Regions from separate parts of the Hydrogenophaga sp. UC242_53 genome, predicted to be linked through region 3. Evidence: predicted binding sites of a transcription regulator. Region 3 holds the regulator's gene; each other region holds the start of a gene.
The links. Region 3 encodes LexA, which represses DNA repair genes until DNA is damaged. Its sites were predicted from a motif close to ACTGTATNNNNATACAGT; they were not measured.
Positions count from the first base shown of each region.

Region 1 (6,207 bases), 330 kb from region 3:
TCGTCCTTGTCCCACTCGATCACGGTGCGGTCTTTCATGGTGGCGTTCTCGATCGGCACCAGGCGCGAGAGCGGCAACTGCGTGAGCACGAAGCCGCCGGTGTGCTGCGAGAGGTGGCGCGGAAAGCCCATGAGGGTGGAGGTGAGTTCCAGCAGCTGGCGCACCTTCAGCTGCCCGGTGTCGAGGCCGGCCTCCTGGAGCCGTTCGGGCGCGATCGCGTGCCCGTCCCACCAGCGCGACTGTTTGGCCAGCACATCGAGCGAGCCTTCCGCAAAGCCCAGGGCCTTGCCCACGTCGCGCAGCGCGCTGCGCGGGCGGTAGCTGATGACGGTGGCGGTGAGCGCGGCGCGCTCGCGGCCGTATTTCCCGTACAGGTACTGGATGACTTCCTCGCGCCGCTCGTGCTCGAAGTCCACGTCGATGTCGGGCGGTTCGTCGCGTTCGCGCGAGATGAAGCGCTCGAACAGCAGGCCCGTGCGCCCCGGGTCCACTTCGGTGATGCCCAGGCAGTAACACACCACGCTGTTGGCCGCCGAGCCCCGGCCCTGGCACAGGATGGCTTTCGAGCGGGCGAAGGCCACGATGTCGTGCACCGTCAGAAAGTAATGCTCGTACCGCTTGTAGGCGATGAGTTCCAGCTCGTGCTCGATCTGTTTCGCAAACGCCTCGGGCGTGCCCTGCGGCCACCGCCTGCGGGCACCTTCTTCGGTCAGCTGGCGCAGGTGGCTCTGCGGCGTTTCTCCCTCGGGAATCACCTCGCTCGGGTACTGGTAGCGCAGTTCGTCCAGCGAAAAATCGCAGCGCGCGGCCACCGCCAGGGTTTCGGCCAGCAGGTCGGCGGGGTAGAGCTGACCCAGCGTGAGGCGCGCGCGCAGGCGCTGCTCGGCGCTGGGCTCCAGCGCGAAGCCGCATTCGGTGAGCGGCTTGCCGATGCGCGTGGCGGTGAGCACGTCGTGCAGGGGTTTGCGCGAGCGCACGTGCATGCGCACGTCGCCCACGGCCACCAGCGGCACGGCGGTGAGCGCGCTGCTCTGGCGCAGCTGGTGCAGGCGCATTTCGTCGTCGAAACGGCAGAGCTGTTCCACGCCGAGCCAGCAGCGGCCCATGAAGTGCTGCAGCAGCCAACGCGCGATGGTGTCCATCGGATCCTGGTCGCTGTGGCGGTCGGGCACGGCGATCACCACGCAGTCGGCCAGGGCCGCGGCATCGATGTCGCCGACCGTCAACCGGTAGGTGCCCTTGGGGGCGCTGCGGCGCAGGCGGGTGATGAATTCGCACAGGTTGCCGTAGCCGTTGAGGTTGCAGGCCAGCACGACCAGGGTGAAGGGCGCGTCGCACCGCACCTGGAACTGGCTGCCGATCAGCAGCTTGAAGCCGTGCTTTTTCGCGGCGACGTGGGCGCGCACCACGCCGGCCAGGGAACACTCGTCCACCAGGGCCAGGGCGCGGTAGCCCAGGGCTTGCGCGCGCTCGACCAGTTCCTCGGGGTGGCTGGCGCCGCGCAGGAAGCTGAAGTTCGAGAGGCAGCGCAGCTCGGCGTAATCGGGAAGGGCATCGGCGTTCATGGCGGTGCCTTCAGGCGAAGTGCCCATGCAGGTACCAGGCGGGCGCGCCGTCCAGCCGGGTCTGGAACACCCACAGCACGCCGGCCTGCGGGGACAGGGCCACCCAGTAGTCGCGCACCACGTTGCGCATGCGCTCGGCGCCTTCGACGCGGTCCCACCAGCCGCCCTCCACGCGCTGCGGCCCGAGCAGCATGACCAGTTCGCTGTCGTGGTGGACCGGCCGGTGGTCGCGCACGGCCAACCGCAAGGGCATGGGCAGCACGAAGCCGGGCTGTGGCAGTTCGGTGCCGGGCGCGCCCTGGCGCGGCAGGGGCAGCGTGGCCGGCTGCCAGCGGCACATCCATTCGGGGCGGTGGTCTTCGCACAGCACCGGGCGCAGCACGCGCTGCGGCCCCAGGCGGGCGGAGAGCCGCTCCAGCACCAGGCCCAGTTGCTCGCCCTGGCGCACGGTGTCGGGCAACAGCGAGGCGCTCACGTCATGCAGCGGCCGCACCTCGGTGCGCACCATCACCAGGTCGCCCACGGGCGCGAGCAGTTTCACGCGCGCCAGGTGCTCACCCAGCAGGCGGCAGAGGTGTTCGATGTCGCGCGTGGGCTCGGCGGTGCGGATGGTGATCTCGCCGCCCTCGCCCGCCCGCGCGCGCGCGCATCGCGTCGTGTGCCCAGCGCAGCGTGAAGGCGGTGACGCCCGCGCGCCGCGCGGCCAGCCAGCCGCTGAGCACGCGCAGCAGGCGCCGCGCGCCGAACAGCAGGGCCGGCGCCTGCTCCACGCGGGCCATGAGTTCGAGCCGCTCTTCAAAATGCTCGGGCAGCGCCACCCAGTCGTGCGCCTCGGGCGCGGTCCCGTAGGCCTGGTCGAGCGCCTGCAACAGGAGCTGGTCGAAGCGGCGGCCCAGGCCGCTGCGCGGCAGCGCGCGCACGTCGCCCAGCGTGCGGCAGCCGATGTGTTCGAGCGTGAGCCGGTGCGGCCGCACGGCGCTCAGCGTGTCCATGGGCAGGGTGTCGAGCAGCGCGGCCAGCGGGCGTTGGAAACCGTTCTCGATGCCGGCGCGCGCCAGCGCGAGCGCGGCCAGGCCGTTGGGCGCCCAGGCCAGCTGCGCCACGCCGAGTTCGCGGGCTTCGCCCCACACGCGCTCGCGCAAGGCACGGCGGCCACCGAACAGGCGCGCGCTGGCCGCCACCTCCATGAGCACGGCTTCGTCGGCCAGGGCTACGCGGGGCGTGAACTGCAAGGCCCAGGTCGCCAGCGCGCGCTGCGGCGCGGCCTCAGTGGGCGGGGCTGTGCCGGCGCTCGGGCTGGGCAGCAGGGCGGACCACAACATGCTCGTTCTCTTCGGTTCGGGGCATCCACCGGCTGGGCTCACGCAGCCGGGGTGGGAGGATGGTGGCCAGGCCACCCGGCACCGAGGGCAGGTGCAGGGTGGCCTCCAGCGGCGGGCCCTTGCGCTTGGCGATGCGCAACTGCAGCTCCCAGTCCACCCCCACGCAGGCCTGCACGCGCAGCGGCGCGGCCGACGACTCGCCCAGGGCGTGCATGGGCCGGCACACGAACACCGGCGACTCGAAGCCGGTGGCGAGCACCTGCAGCCGGCGGATCTGCGCTGCCCTCGCCCGCGGCAGCCAGGCGACGATCGCGCCGCCGGCCTGGGCCTTGATGAGCTGCTCGGCCGACCACAGGCGCTCGGCCGCCGTGTCGGCCTGCACCCAGACCAGCTGGCGCTCGTCGAGGCCTTCGAAGCGCAGGCCGGGCAGGTGCGGCGACAGCGGCGGGCCGATCACCACCACCGCCTGCCCGGCGGCACAGACTTGGCGCAGCGCCGGCCCGAGCAGGCGCCATTCCAGCGTGCCGCTGTGCGGGGTGAGGATTTCGGTCAGCCCGTGGCCGGGCCAGCCACCGCCAGGCAACTGCGCGTCCAGCGCGGCGAAGCCGCTGGGCCACACCGCCGAGACCGGCGCGCCGAGCTGGTCACCCCGCCACAGCGCCGCGGCCACGGCCGCCGACAGGCCACCAGCGGGCGGCGGCACCGGGCGAACGGGTGTGGGGGCCGGGGACGGATCGTCCTCCTGCCAGAAAACGGCGGGCAGCATGGCGGGATGGATGCGCGGGGAAAATGGGCAGCTTCAAAATACTGTATCTCCGTACAGTATATGAAAGCCCAAGTCCTGTCCATCTGAAGGGCAAGCGGCGGTTCATTAAATATTGTGGGGGTCTACGTTTTTTGTAGAATGCGCCATGGTTCCCGTTCACTCCGCTCGACGCTCTGCCCGGCCTTCTTCCGGGGGATCGGGTGCGCCCGTCTCCCTGCTTTCGCCTGCGGAATACGCCAAGGCCTATGGGATCAGCGCGGAACGGGTGCGGCAGTTGTGCCGCACCGGTCGAATCCCGGGCGCCGCCCAGCACAGCCTGGGGCCGCTGACCCTGTGGCTCATCCCCTCGGATGTGGCCGACCCGAGGCTGCCCCGGGGCAGGCCCGCCAAACCAAGGGCACCTGAACCCCCAATGCACGTGCAGACGCGGGCCCACCCCAGGCTCTCGCTCCACCAACCTGATGCCGGCACACAGCGGCAGGCCGAAGCGCGTCTGCGCCTGGGTCGGCAAGAGGCGCGCGCAATCATCGCGGCCATGAAGAAAAAAGGCGTGACGGTCCGGCTCTTCGGCTCGATGAAAACAGGCCAGACCACGCCCCACTCCGACATCGATCTGCTGATCACCGACCCCGGGCCGCTGGGGGCCATGCGCGCGGTCTCCGAAACGCTGGCCGAGCGCCTCACCATCCCGGTGGATGTCGTGGCCGAAGAGACCATCGGACCCGACGCCTTTGCCCGCATACAGGACAGCCTGAATGCATAGAAGAGACTTCGAGGCCGAGATGGCCAAGCTCGACAAAGAGCTGGAGGAGTTCGGGCGCTGGGAAGCTCAGAACCCCGCCGCAGGGGACTGGGCTTACGGCAAGCTGGCCGGCGCCACGGTCAACAGCGTCTATACCGGCATGGAGACCATTCTGGAAGCGATCCTCAAGCGGACGGACCCGCCCATGGCGCAAGACCCGGCCTACCACGCCAGGTTGATCAAGACCGCCGCGGCCGCCACCGGGACACGCGATGCCTTGATCAGCGAAGCGCTGCAGCAACTGCTGGATGATCTGCGCGGCTTTCGCCACGTGGGCCGCAGGCGCTACGGCAGCGAGATCGACCCGGAGCGCGCCAGGCACGTGCTGCACAACGCCAGGCAAGCAGCGCCGCTCTTTCGCCAGGAAATGGCCTTGGCCATCACGGCACTGGAAGAAGTGCTGGCCGTGGCCGAGGCGGAGCGGCTGGAATCCCGCAAGGCCGAGAGCCGCACCAAGAAGCGCTCTGGCTGACGACGCCGCTCAGACCGCCTGGCCCAGGCGCCCGATCCCTTCCTCGATCTTCTCCAGCCCCACGGTGGCGAAGGACAGGCGCAGCGTCGCGTGGTCGGGGTTGCGCGCGAAGAACGGCGCGCCAGGCACGAAGGCCACGCCTTTTTCGATCGCGCGCTTGGCCAGCTCACCGCCGTCCTTCACCTTGCCACCAGCACCCGTGAGGCTGGCCCAGACGAACAGGCCGCCCTGGGGTTGCACGAAGTCGATCGCGTCGCCCAGCTCGCGGCGCAGGGCGTTGCCCATGGTGGTGGCGCGCTCGGCGTAGACCTTGCGCACCTTGTCCAGCGTAGCGGGCATGCGGCCGGCCTTGAGGTACTGCGCGGCGGTGGCCTGGGCGAAGGTGCTGGTGTGGGCGTCGCTGAACTGCTTGCACATGGTGGCCTTGGCCAGCAGCTCGGCCGGGCCCACCATCCAGCCCACGCGCAGACCGGGGCTGAGCACCTTGCTCAAGGATCCGCAGTGCACCAGGCGCTCGCGGCTGCCGGGCACGCTGGGGCTGAGCGCGAGCAGGCTGGGCGGCGGGGCCGCGCCGAAGTAGAGGTCGCCGTATGGATCGTCTTCGACGATCAGCGTGTCGTGCTTCACCGCCATCTCCAGCACCCGCTTGCGCCGCTCCAGGCTGAGCAGGCCGCCGCTGGGGTTGCCGAAGGTGGGGATGAGGTAGACGAACTTGGGCTTGTGTTCGGCGATGAGCTTTTCCAGCTCGTCGGTCTTCACGCCGTCGCCGTCCACCGGCGCGCTGATCAGCTCGGCGCCGTAGAGGCGGAAACACTGGATGGTGGCGAGGAAGGTCGGGCCTTCGACGATGACCTTGTCACCGGGCGAGACCAGGGTCTTGCCCAGCAGGTCCAGGCCCTGCTGGCTGCCGGTGGTGACGATGAGGTCGTTCGCGCCCACGTCCTTCGCGCCCTTGCTGGCCATGAAGGCGGCCAGCTGTTCGCGCAGGGGCTGGTAGCCCTCGGTGGCGCCGTATTGCAGCGCGCCTCCGGCCTCTTCGGTCAGCGCGGCGTTCACCGCTTCACGGATCCCGTCCACGTCGAACATCGCGCTGTCGGGAAAGCCGCCGGCAAAACTGATGATGCCGGGCTTGCCCAGCAGCTTGAAGAGTTCGCGGATGGCGGAGGTTTCGACGTTGTTGAGGCGGTCGGCGAAGGGGATGGTGAAGGGCATGGTGGCGGTTTCCGTGAGGTCGTGATGGACAACGGCCTCCATTCTCGCGCACCGGCGTGGGGCGCCCT
Region 1 is NZ_CP170552.1:2,613,278-2,619,484, forward strand. It holds gene ACFJI0_RS13100 (error-prone DNA polymerase) at 1-1,592, opposite strand, end outside; gene ACFJI0_RS13105 (hypothetical protein) at 1,576-2,106, opposite strand; gene ACFJI0_RS13110 (Y-family DNA polymerase) at 2,120-2,887, opposite strand; gene imuA (translesion DNA synthesis-associated protein ImuA) at 2,832-3,653, opposite strand; gene ACFJI0_RS13120 (nucleotidyltransferase domain-containing protein) at 4,066-4,416, shown strand; gene ACFJI0_RS13125 (hypothetical protein) at 4,436-4,927, shown strand; gene ACFJI0_RS13130 (PLP-dependent aminotransferase family protein) at 4,937-6,085, opposite strand; gene ACFJI0_RS13135 (DUF2917 domain-containing protein) at 5,980-6,207, opposite strand, start outside.
Region 1: a site for LexA is predicted at 3,694-3,711, ahead of imuA (translesion DNA synthesis-associated protein ImuA). Genes of this name have one in related genera too.

Region 2 (6,207 bases), 1.2 Mb from region 3:
AGCAGTTTGGCAATGCGCTGCGCGGACGCCGAGCTGTCCGGCCGACCCTGGCTGTCGAGCACCGCGACGGTGGTCTGGTTCTCGACGCTCTTGACCGACACGCGGAAGCGCTCGGTCGAGGCCTCGGTCTTCGAAGCGCCGAACATCTTGGCGAAGAAGCCTGGCTCCTTGGCGTTGACCACGGGTTCGACGTAGCGCACGAAGTAGAGGCCCTGGCTGCGGTCGCGGTCTTCCACGGTGAAGCCCGTGCGATCGAGCGACAGGCCGACGCGGCGCCACGCGCGGTCGAAGTTGTCGTCGAACTGCACCACGGGCGCGTTGTTCACCATGGCGACACGCGCCGCGGCCTGCACCGGCGCGGTGGCGGTCACGGCCCGGGATTGCGCCTCGCTCACGCCGAGCTTGACCATCAGGCGGCGCAGGAACTCGGTTTCCAGCTCCACGTCGGCCGGGCGCGGCTGCCACACGGTCTGGTCTTTTTCCTTGGTGGAATAGACCTCCACCATGCCGCGGTGGCTGATGTAGATCTCGGTGCCGCCGTTGGCGGTGCGTTCGAAGCGGGTGCGGAAACGGTCGCGTTCGCCGGTGGAGTAGAGGTTCTCGAACACCTTGCCGATGGTCGAACGGATGAAGTCCTGCGGCAGCTTGGCGCGATTCTCGGCCCAATCGGTTTCCATGATGCCCAGGCCTTCCTGGTCGATGTCGAGCAGGAAACCGTTTTCCTGCCAGAAATCGCGCACCGGGCTCCAGAGCTTGTCGGCCGGGCGGCTCACCACGAGCCAGCGCTGGTTGCCCGCGCGCTCGATGCGCACGTCGCCCACGCTCACGGCGGCGGTGCTGGCGGCCGTGGCCTGCGCGGGTTGGGCGGTTTCATAGCCGCTGGCAGTGACCACCGAGCCGGGCACGTTGTAGCGCGAATCCCGGGTGAGCTGGCTCAGGTCGGGCGGCACGTCCAGGGTGCTGCCGCGCTTGGCGCTCTTGTAGTCGATCTTGTCTTCCTGCAGCATCGAGCAGCCCGAAACCACGAGGGCGGCGGCGGCCAGGAGGCCCAGGCGGGTCAGGATGCGCGGGGTCGAGGACAGGGTTCGGTTGGACATGAATGGGGCTCGGTAGGAACGAAAGGGGTCAGGAAATGAGGCCGGCCTGCTTCAGCGCGCCTTCGACCACGGGCGCCAGGGAGCGCGTCATGGGGGTCATCGGCAGGCGCATGGCCTCGTTGCACAGGCCCATGCGGGCCATGGCCCACTTGAGCGGGATCGGGTTGGCTTCCACGAACAGGTTCTTGTGCACCGGCATGAGCTGGAGCTGGATCGCCATGGCGCGCTTGACGTCGCCCGCGATCGCGGCCACGCACAGCTCGTGCATCAGGCGCGGGGCGATGTTGGCGGTGACGCTGATGTTGCCCTGGCCGCCACACAGCATGAGGGCCACGGCGGTCGGGTCGTCGCCCGAGTAGATCGAGAAACCTTTGGGCACGTCGCGGATCAGCCACTGCGCGCGCTCGATGTTGCCGGTGGCTTCCTTGATGCCGACGATGCCGGGCACCTGCGCCAGGCGCAGCACGGTGTCGTGCGCCATGTCGGCCACGGTGCGGCCGGGCACGTTGTAGAGCACGGTGGGCAGGTCGCCCACGGCTTCGGCAATCGCCTTGAAATGCTGGTACTGGCCCTCTTGCGTGGGCTTGTTGTAGTAGGGCACGACCTGCAGCTGGCAGTCGGCGCCCACGCTCTGGGCGAAGCGCGCGAGCTCGATGGCCTCGGCGGTGGAGTTGGCGCCGCAGCCGGCCATGATGGGCACGCGCTTGGCGCCGTGCGTCTTGGCCTGCTCGACCGAGACGCGGATGATCTCGCAGTGTTCCTCGACGTTGACCGTGGGCGATTCGCCCGTGGTGCCGACCACGCCGATGCAGTCCGTGCCCTCGGTGATGTGCCAGTCGATCAGTTTGCGCAGCGTGGGGTAGTCGACGCTGCCGTCTTCATGCATGGGCGTGACCAAGGCCACGATGCTGCCGGTGATGGGGTTCATAGGCTAAAGGCTCAAATGGAGGCGTCCACTCTGCATCGCCCCGGTGGGGCGGGCAGCGCGCGCGAATCTTGCATTCTACCCAGTGGCATCCAGCGGATACCTGGGCGGCGGCACGGGGGTCCCGGGCCGTTTTCGCACCGCCGCCAGCCGCTGGACAAAGCGCTCGGGGCGGTCGCAGAAACCATCTTCATAGGCCACCACGTGCAGACCCTGGCTGGCCTGCAAAAGTTCGCCCGGTTGCAGCAGAAAGTCGGGCCGCGAGGGCTTGCCCACGCTCTCGTTGCCGGCTGCGAAGGTCTCGTACAGCAGCAGGCCGCCTTCGGCCACGCTGTCCACGATGCGGGGCAGCAGGGCGCGCCAGAGGTAGTTGGTGACGACCACCGCGTCGAAACGCTCGCCGTCGAACGGCCAGGGCCCGTTCTCGATGTCGGCCAGCACGGCGCGGCCCAGGGGCTGCACGGCGGCGATGGCCTCGGGCGAACGGTCCACGCCGGTGACGGGGTGGCCCCGCTGGGCGAACCAGCGCAGGTGGCGACCCTGGCCGCAGGCCACGTCGAGCACCGAACCGCCGGTGGGCGCCAGGTGCGACCAGCGCCGCACCCACGCCGAAGGCGCCTCGGTGCCATGCATCAGAAGCAGCTCCAGATCTGGTCGGCCAGGTTCACCAGGAACTCGGGCCGGTGGTAGAGCGCGAACGTCGCCAGCAGGGCCGCGCCAGCCGCGGCCCAGGCCAGGGCGCGCACGGCCACAGGCTTCACGCCGCGGCTCCCACGCGCTGCGGGGCGCGCGCGATCGGGCCTTCGCGCACCGGCAGGTTCACCAGTCCGGCGAACACGCCCAGCGCGATCGCGAGGTACCAGACGATGTCGTAGCTGCCGGTCCTGTCGTACAGCACGCCGCCCAGCCACACGCCCAGGAAGCTGCCGATCTGGTGGCTGAAAAAGATGAAGCCGCCCAGCATGGACATGTGGGCCACACCGAAGATCTGCGCCACCACCGCGTTGGTGGGTGGAATGGTGGAGAGCCAGAGCAGGCCCATGACGGCGGAGAACACGTAGACGCTCATGGGCGAGAGTGGCGCGATCAGGAACACGGCGATCACCGCGGCGCGCGCGAAGTAGATGAAGGCCAGGATGTGGCGCTTGGCCAGGCGCTGGCCCAGCGCGCCAGCGGCGTAGGTGCCGATCACGTTGAACAGGCCGATCAGCGCCAGCGCGTAGCTCGCCACCTGGGGCGACAGGCCGTGGTCCTTGAGGTAGCTGGGCATGTGCACGCCGATGAACACCACCTGGAAACCGCAGACGAAATAGCCGGCCATCAGCAGCTGGAAGCTGCGGTAGCGGAAGGCCTCGCGCAAGGCCTGGCCAATGGTCTGTTCGCGGTGCACCGGCGCGCCGCCCGCGAAGCCCGGTTCGCGCAGGCCCAGGGCCAGCGGCATCACCAGCAGCACGGCGCCTGCGAGGAACAGCAGGGCCTGTTGCCAGCCGAAGCTGCTGATCAGCCAGCCTTCCACCGGCACCATCAGGAACTGGCCGAACGACCCGGCCGCGGCGGCCACGCCCATGGCCCAGGAGCGCTTCTCGGCCGGAATCTGCCGGCCGATCACGCCGTAGATCACCGCGTACGTGGTGCCGGCCTGGGCCGCGCCGATCAGCACGCCGGTGGTGAGCGCGAAACCCAGAGACGAGGTGCTCAGCGCCATCCCGGCCAGACCCAGGGCATAGGCCACCGCACCGCCGATCAGCACGCGGAAGGCGCCGAAACGGTCGGCCGCCATGCCGGCGAAGATGCCGAAGATCCCCCAGGACAGGTTCTGGATCGCCAGGGCGAACGAGAACGTCTCGCGGGACCAGCCCTGCGCCTGGGTGATGGGCTGCAGCCACAGGCCGAAGCCGTGGCGGATGCCCATGGACAGGGTGACGATCAGGGCGCCGCAGGCCAGCACCTGCAGGGCAGAGAGGCGGGGCGGGGTCGGGAGGGTGGGGGTCGAGGGCATCCGGGAACTGTAGCGAAGATGGATGGGCCTTGCCTGTCACGGGCATGCCGCGAAGGCTTGATATTTTCCCGCGCCACTGATGAATCGCGCGCATCGCTGGTCGGCCTGAAGCCGAAAGTCTGTATTTGCATACAGTCTTCGGGGCATACAATCCGCCCCCATGGCGACCCAAACACCCAACGAATACTCCGAAGGCTCGATCCGCGTCCTCAAGGGGCTGGAACCGGTCAAGCAGCGGCCGGGCATGTACACCCGCACCGACAACCCGCTGCACATCATCCAGGAAGTGCTGGACAACGCGGCCGACGAGGCCCTGGCCGGGCACGGCAAGAAGATCAAGGTCACGCTGCATGCCGATCATTCGGTCAGCGTGGAAGACGACGGCCGGGGCATCCCGTTCGGCCTGCACCCCGAGGAAAAGGCCCCGGTGGTCGAACTCGTGTTCACCCGTTTGCACGCGGGCGGCAAGTTCGACAAGGGCAAGGGCGGCGCCTACAGCTTCTCCGGCGGCCTGCACGGCGTGGGCGTGAGCGTGACCAACGCGCTCTCCACCCGGCTGGAAGTGACCAGTTTCCGCGAGGGCCAGGTGGCCAAACTGGCGTTCTCCGCTGGCGACGTGATCGAACCGCTGGTGATCTCGCCCAAGGGCGCAGACGACCGCAAGCAGGGCACCACGGTGCGCGCCTGGCCCGACGCCAAGTACTTCGAAGCCGCCACCCTGCCCATGGCCGAACTCACCCACCTGCTGCGCAGCAAGGCGGTGCTGATGCCGGGCGTGAGCGTGACGCTGGTGAACGAAAAGACCAAGGACACCCAGACCTGGCTCTACAAGGGCGGCCTGCGCGACTACCTGCAGCAGACGCTCACCGGCGAGCCGGTCATTCCCCTGTTCGAGGGCGAAGGCTTCGCCGACAGCGGGCACGACAGCTTCGCCGAAGGCGAGGGCGCGGCCTGGTGCGTGGCCTTCACCGAAGACGGCCAGCCGGTGCGCGAGAGCTACGTCAACCTGATCCCCACCAGCGCGGGCGGCACGCACGAAAGCGGCCTGCGCGACGGCCTGTTCCAGGCGGTCAAGGGCTTCATCGAACTGCACGCGCTGCTGCCCAAGGGCGTGAAGCTGCTGCCCGAAGACGTGTTCGCGCGTGCCAGCTACGTGCTCTCGGCCAAGGTGCTCGACCCGCAGTTCCAGGGCCAGATCAAGGAGCGCCTGAACTCGCGCGACGCCGTGCGCCTGGTCGGCAGCTTCGTGCGCCCCGCGCTCGAGCTCTGGCTCAACCAGCACGTGGACTACGGCAAGAAGCTCGCAGAGCTCGCCATCAAGGCCGCGCAGTCGCGGCAGAAGGCCGGCCAGAAAGTCGAAAAACGCAAGGGCTCCGGCGTGGCCGTGCTGCCCGGCAAGCTCACCGACTGCGAGAGCAAGGACCTCGCGCACAACGAGGTGTTCCTGGTCGAGGGCGACTCGGCCGGCGGCAGCGCCAAGATGGGCCGCGACAAGGAAAGCCAGGCCGTGCTGCCGCTGCGCGGCAAGGTGCTCAACACCTGGGAAGTCGAGCGCGACCGCCTGTTCGCCAACACCGAAATCCACGACATCGCGGTCGCCATCGGCGTGGACCCGCACGGCCCGAACGACACGCCCGACCTCAGCGGCCTGCGCTACGGCAAGGTCTGCATCCTGTCCGACGCCGACGTCGACGGCTCGCACATCCAGGTGCTGCTGCTCACGCTGTTCTTCCGCCACTTCCCCAAACTCATCGAGGCCGGCCACGTGTACGTGGCGCGCCCGCCGCTGTTCCGCGTGGACATCCCCGCGCGCGGCAAGAAGCCGGCGGCCAAGCAGTACGCGCTGGACGAAGGCGAGCTGCACGCCATCCTCGACAAGACCGCCAAGGACGGCGTGCCGCCCGAGAAATGCCAGATCAGCCGTTTCAAAGGCCTGGGCGAAATGAGCGCCGAGCAGCTGTGGGACACCACCCTCAACCCCGATACGCGCCGCCTCATGCCGGTCGTGCTCGGCGCGATCGACTTCGCCGGCACCGAAGCCCTCATCACCAAACTCATGGGCAAGGGCGAAGCCGCCTCGCGCCGCGAGCTGATGGAGTTGCATGGCGACTCGGTCGAAATCGATATCTAGTTGAACTCCCCCCGCGCCGCTTCGCGTCACCCCTCAGGGGCGACACTGGCAGACC
Region 2 is NZ_CP170552.1:1,125,156-1,131,362, forward strand. It holds gene bamC (outer membrane protein assembly factor BamC) at 1-1,097, opposite strand, end outside; gene dapA (4-hydroxy-tetrahydrodipicolinate synthase) at 1,126-2,025, opposite strand; gene ACFJI0_RS05830 (class I SAM-dependent methyltransferase) at 2,101-2,655, opposite strand; gene ACFJI0_RS05835 (hypothetical protein) at 2,655-2,783, opposite strand; gene ACFJI0_RS05840 (MFS transporter) at 2,780-4,021, opposite strand; gene ACFJI0_RS05845 (DNA topoisomerase IV subunit B) at 4,182-6,152, shown strand.
Region 2: a site for LexA is predicted at 4,140-4,157, ahead of ACFJI0_RS05845 (DNA topoisomerase IV subunit B). Genes of this name have one in related genera too.

Region 3 (6,207 bases):
CTGCACGTCGAAGAGCCAGACCTGGCTGCCGGCCTGGGCCGCCATCTGGGCAATGCCGCGGCCCATGGCACCGGTCCCGACGATGCCCGTATGAAGAAATATGGGTTGCATAAGTGTGTTGTATTTGGAATGAGGGTGCCTGGAGCTATGACAAAATGATCCAACGAAAGAACGAAGGGCTTCCAACGTGCGCCAGACATGGACAGGCTGTATTTTGCTATTAACTGCGCTGGGCAGTTCGGCGGCCACGCTGGGGCGGCACAGTGGTGCAGCTGTCATCGGACAACCTCTCGATGTCCGGGTTCAGGTTCTTCTCGCTCCGGGTGAGGATCTCACCAACCAGTGCCTCAATGCGGATGTCTTTTTTGGCGATACGCAAGTGTCGCCCGGTCTGGTTCGCAGCACGCCCCAGAAAGCCGAGGCCGAGTCCTCGGTGCGCATCCAGACTCGGCAGCCCATCAACGAACCCATCGTCACCTTGTACGTGCGCGCCGGCTGCGGCACCGCGTTCACCCGCCGCTTCGTGCTGCTGGCCGACCCGCTCAACGAGCCGATGGCGCCGGTCGACCGATCCAACAACCCGGTGGCCGTGGCGCCCCCGGCGGTGGCGCAGGCGCCTTCCACGCCTGCGGGTCCCGGTGTCGCGGGCGGCAGCCTGGTAGAGAGTGGCACCGCCAGCGCTCGGCCGCCCGTTGCGGCTGGCCCTGTGGCTTCGCCATCGGCACGGCCTGCGCCCAAGCCCGCCGCGAAACCGGGTGCCACCGCCTCGCCCCGTGCGAGCAGTGTGGTGCGCCGTCCACCGGCACCCCCTGCGGCGCCCCGCCTGCAGCTGGACCCGATCGATCTGGATGCGGGCATCGAGCGCGATCCGACGCTCAAGCTCTCGCCCTTCTTGCTGAGTGAGCCCGCCACCTCCGAAGAAGCCCGCGCCGCCGCCGGCCTGCTCTGGAAGTCTCTCAGCGCGTCGCCGGAAGACATCCTGCGGGACGCCCAGAAACTCGCGGCGCTGGAGGCGGAAGCCGAGCAACTGCGCAACGCCCGGGCCCAGAGCCAGAACAGCATTGGCGAGCTGAACGCCCAACTGAATGAGGCGCGTGACCAGCGCTACCGCAACTGGCTGGTGTACCTGCTGGGCGCACTGCTGTTGCTGACGCTTCTGGCGCTGCTGATGGCGTCGCGCCGCCGTCCAGCGCAGGCCGGGTCCGAGGCGTCCCGTGCGTGGTGGTCCTCGACGCCTGAAGACAAAACCATGCCGGCACAGCTCCGCAAGCCCGTGCGCCAGGGCGCCCCGATGGTGGCGGCCCCCGCGCCCGGCGGCGTGGAACTCGATCTCCACCTGGATCAGGATTCGTCGCTGGACGATTTGCAGGCCCTGGATGGCGCCGCTGCGCGCGAGAGCGATCCACAGTCGGAGTCGGCGGTTGCGCTGCCATCGCGCGACCGTCGGGATTTTTCACCGAGCGCCTTGGGCATCTCCCGTTCGGTGCGCACGGAAGAGTTGTTCGACATTCAGCAGCAGGCCGACTTTTTCGTGTCGCTGGGTGAAGACGAGCAGGCCATCCAAGTGCTGCGCAACCACCTGGCCGAGAGCCATGAGCCCAGCCCCCTGGCTTACCTGGATCTGTTCAAGCTCTATCACCGCCTGGGGCGCCGCGAAGACTACGACGCCCTGCGCGACGAGTTCAACCACGTCTTCAATGCCGGCGCGCCGCCCTTCAACCGCTACACCGACGGTGGTCGAGGCCTTGAAGCCTACGAAACGGCCTTCAGCCGCATTCAGTCGCTGTGGCCGGAGCCCCGGGTGCTGGACCTGATCGAGGAGTCGATCTTCCGGGACGCCAGCGACGACGAAGTCGAGGTGTTCGATCTCGAGGCGTACCGCGAGCTCTTGCTGTTGCACGCGATGGCCAAGGAGCTGATCAAGCGAGACGAGCCGTCCGCGGCAAAGCACAGCGAATTCCGGCACACGAACATGCAACCGCTGAAAGCCGACGGCCGGCGTCCGAGCGCGCCAGCCGGCAAGAAGCCCCCCGTCGCTGAAGAGCCTGCTGGCGGTCGCAACACCCAGCCGATGGACCTGGGTGTGCTGGTGCCTGCGTCGTCCCACCTGGGCCTGGACATCAACCTGAACGACCTCTCCGAGTTCTCTGCCTTCGAGGCCTTGTTGCCAGAGGTGTCGCCGCCCGTGGAGCCGACCGCCAAGGCAGGTGACGCCCAGGACCTGCCGCTGAGCAACCTGATCGATTTCGAGGTGTTGGACTTCATGCCGCCGGACGACGAGCCAGGCTCGAAGCCGGATGGCAAACGCTGACGCCCTTGGTACCCAGAAAAAACGCCGGTGACAACCGGCGTTTTTTCTGGGGTGAGGTCGATCGCAGCCATCAGCGTCGAACCTGCAGCGCGCCTGGATTGACGATATTGGTCGGTGTGCCCTTGATGTAGTTGACCACGTTGTCGAACGCAGAGGAGAAGTACATCTCGTAGCTGTCCTGCTCGACATAGCCGATGTGGGGCGTGCAGATGCAGTTTTCGAGCCGCAGCAGGGCATGGCCTTGCAGGATGGGCTCGGATTCGAACACGTCGATCGCGGCCATGCCCGGGCGACCCCGGTTCAGCGCGGCGATCAGCGCCTCGGGCTGGATGAGCTCGGCGCGGGAGGTGTTGACCAACAGCGCGGAGGTCTTCATGGCGGCGAGGTCTTCGGGTGTCACACAGCCCGCGTTGCTCTCGCTCAGCCGCAAGTGCAGGCTCAGCACGTCGGCCGTTTCAAACAGGGCTGCCTTGCTGGGGGCCACATCGAAACCATCGGACGCGGCGCGGGCACAGCTTTCTTCGCTGCCCCACACGATCACGCGCATGCCGAAGGCCCGCCCGTAACCTGCCACCATCTGCCCGATGCGGCCGTAGCTCCAGATGCCCAGCGTCTTGCCACGCAACACCATGCCCACGCCGAAATTGGCGGGCATGGCAGCAGCCTTCAGCCCGGCCTGTTGCCAGGCGCCATGCTTGAGGTTGGAGACGTATTGCGGGATGCGGCGCATGGCCGCAAGCATCAGGGCCCAGGTGAGCTCGGCGGTGGAGACGGGTGAACCCACGCCCTCGGCCACCGCGATGCCACGCTCGGTGCAGGCATTGACGTCCACATGCCCGCCCACGCGCCCGGTCTGGGCGATGAGTTTGAGCCGGGGGAGTTTTTCAACCAGTTGACGGGTGATGGCGGTGCGTTCCCGGATCAGGACCAGCACATCGGCATCGCGCAATCGGATGGACAGCTGGCCCACGCCCTTGACCGTGTTGGTGAAGACTTTGGCCGGGTAAGGCTCCAGTTTCTCGGCACACCGCAGTTTGCGCACAGCGTCCTGATAGTCATCAAGGATCACAATATTCATGACCCTATTGTGCCTTCACCTCCCAGGCCTTCCGGGCCGCTGACCCCTGGTTACAAGCAGGCACGGCGCGCCGGGAGCCTGGAGGATGGCCGTGTGCTCGCTGGCGGCGGCCGAGTTCAGGCCGCGCGCGTGGACAGCTGGCGTTCCTGGTCGGCCAGTCGATCGAGTTCGGCGCACACATCGTTGATGCGGCCCGAGATCACCAGCCTGACACCGGCCCGGTGCGCCGCCGCGGGGCCGGTCTGCTGCAGCACGCGCACGCGAGGCACAGGGTCCGCTGCCGGTGGCACGGCCCGCAAGACAAGTGGACTGCGGGCCGTGCTGGCGCGCTTGAGCCACCCGGCACGCGCAAAGCGCTGTACAACCTGCGTGCGCACGGGCTCGTTGGCGGCCGTTGCCCGGCGAAGGGCGGGAGAGGGCAACCAGCAGTCGATCAACTGCAAAGGGGCGCGCCACGTGTTGGTGTTGAAAATTTTTCCCATGCGAAACTCCATTGGGTGGGGTTGAACACAGGCAGGATTGCAAAATCAAACGCCTTCGCAGGGATGTGTCCTTGTGGTGGGTTGTGCACCCACCGGGACCAAACGCCCGCCACCTGCTGAGGCGACACGGACCGGGATCGGTCAGAGCTGGAAGCTGTTGCGGATCAGGCCCACGGCGAGTCCTTCGATTTCGAATGGCTCGCCCGGTTCGACGACGATGGTCTTGTAGTCGGGGTTTTCCGCGTGCAATTCAATCAGGTGCTGGCGCCGCATGAAGCGTTTGACGGTGACGTCGTCACCCAGGCGGGCCACCACGATCTGGCCGTTCTTGGCTTCCTTCGTGGCCTGCACGGCGAGCAGATCGCCGTCCATGATGCCGATGTCGCGCATGGACATGCCACGCACCTTGAGCAGGTAGTCGGGCGTGCGCTGGAACAGGCTGCGCTCGACCTGGTAGGTCTGGTCCACATGCTCCTGCGCCAAGATGGGCGAACCGGCTGCGACGCGACCGATCAGGGGGAGCACCAGCTGGGCCAGGCTGGGGATCGGCAGTGTAAGCTGGCGCCCGCGCGAATCGTTGATGGACTGCAGGTCTTCGCTGCGCAGGCGGATGCCTCGCGAAGTGCCACTGACCAGTTCGATCACGCCCTTGCGTGCCAACGCTTGCAGATGCTCTTCGGCGGCATTGGCCGACTTGAACCCGAGTTCGCTGGCGATTTCGGCACGGGTGGGCGGTGCGCCGGTGCGTGCGATCGCCGTCTGGATCAATTCCAGAATCTGTTGCTGCCGGGCGGTGAGCTTCGGTGCGGTATGGGGCATGTCGAGCATGAGGACCTCGTCGTGAACGTGGTGGCCAAGGGGAACGCCATCTGGGAAGACAGGAACAATGCGGGAAGTGGCTGATACCTGTTTTCTTATCCAGTATCTGTATTTTTAACCAGTTTTCAAGGATTGGCAAGTGGTGGACACAAATCAGGGCCGGCGGCTCGTGATCCTGGGCACGGGCGGCACCATCGCCGGGCGTGCGGCGCAGGCGGGCGACAACGTGGGCTACGTGGCGGGGCAGGTCGGCGTGGCCGATCTGGTGGCGGCCGTTCCGGCTTTGGCCGGCGTGCCGTTGGAGGTGGAGCAGGTCGCCCAGATCGACAGCAAGGACATGGGCCTGCCGGTGTGGCAGGCCCTGGCGGCACGGCTCCAGGCGCATCTGGACGATCCCCAGGTGTCGGCGGTGATCGTGACGCACGGCACCGACACCCTGGAGGAAACGGCGTTCGTGCTGCAGCGCCTGCTCCAACCCACCAAGCCTGTGGTGCTGACCTGCGCGATGCGCCCGGCTTCCGCGCTGGTGCCGGATGGGCCGCAGAACCTTGCCGACGCGCTGGCCGTGGTGCGGCATGGGGAGGCCGGCGTGGTGGTGGTGTGTGCCGGACAGGTGCACGGCGCGCTGGAGGTGGCGAAGGAGCACACCTACCGCCTGGACGCTTTTGACTCTGGAGACGCGGGGCCGCTGGCTTGTGTGGAGGAGGGGGAGGTGCGCCGTTTCCGATCCCGGGGCGCCTCCGTTGCTTCCCACGATCCAGCCCCGCTGGCCCGCTTCCTGGCGGCCGACGCCCTGCCTCGGGTCGAACTGGTGACCAGCCATGCCGACGCGGACGGCAGCCTGGTGCGGGCCTTGATGGCGCCAGGCGCCGCCCGTCCCTTGCGGGGCATCGTGGTGGCCGGCACGGGCAACGGTACCGTTCACCAGGCGCTGACCGATGCGCTGAATGCCGCGCAGGCACAACGGGTGCGGGTGGTGCTGGCGACGCGTTGTGCGCGCGGAAGGGTGGTGCCGCACGCTGGCCTGCCATTCGCGCACTCGGCCGGGCTCTCGCCGGTCAAGGCCCGGTTGGCGCTGGCGCTGGACCTGCTGATGGAATGACGCGATGTTCGCCGCGCTCGGTGCCCACGCCTGGGCGTACCCCATGCTGGAAGTGGCCCATCTGCTGGGCGTGGCGCTGTTGCTCGGCAACCTGACGCTGCTGGAACTGCGGGTGTTCGGCTGGGGCCAGAGCCTGCCTGTGGAGCCCCTGGCGAAACTGAGCCTGGGCCTGGTGGCGGTGGGTTTCGCACTGGCCGCCGTGTCGGGCCTCCTGATGTTCGGTACCCAGGCCGGGGAACTGCTGGCCAATCGCGTGTTCACAGCCAAGATGGTGTTGATCATGCTGGCGGGGTGCAACGCCGGCTGGTTCCACGCCCGCCGATCGCTGCAGCGCCAGGACCGCACTGCGCGCCTCTTGATGCTGCTGTCGTCGGCCTTGTGGCTGCTGGTGCTGACCTGCGGCCGTTGGATCGGT
Region 3 is NZ_CP170552.1:2,286,652-2,292,858, reverse strand. It holds partial or broken gene ACFJI0_RS11435 (3-hydroxyacyl-CoA dehydrogenase) at 1-111, opposite strand, end outside; gene ACFJI0_RS11430 (FimV family protein) at 188-2,311, shown strand; gene ACFJI0_RS11425 (D-2-hydroxyacid dehydrogenase family protein) at 2,382-3,389, opposite strand; gene ACFJI0_RS11420 (hypothetical protein) at 3,506-3,658, opposite strand; gene lexA (transcriptional repressor LexA) at 4,013-4,690, opposite strand; gene ACFJI0_RS11410 (asparaginase) at 4,833-5,792, shown strand; gene ACFJI0_RS11405 (hypothetical protein) at 5,797-6,207, shown strand, end outside.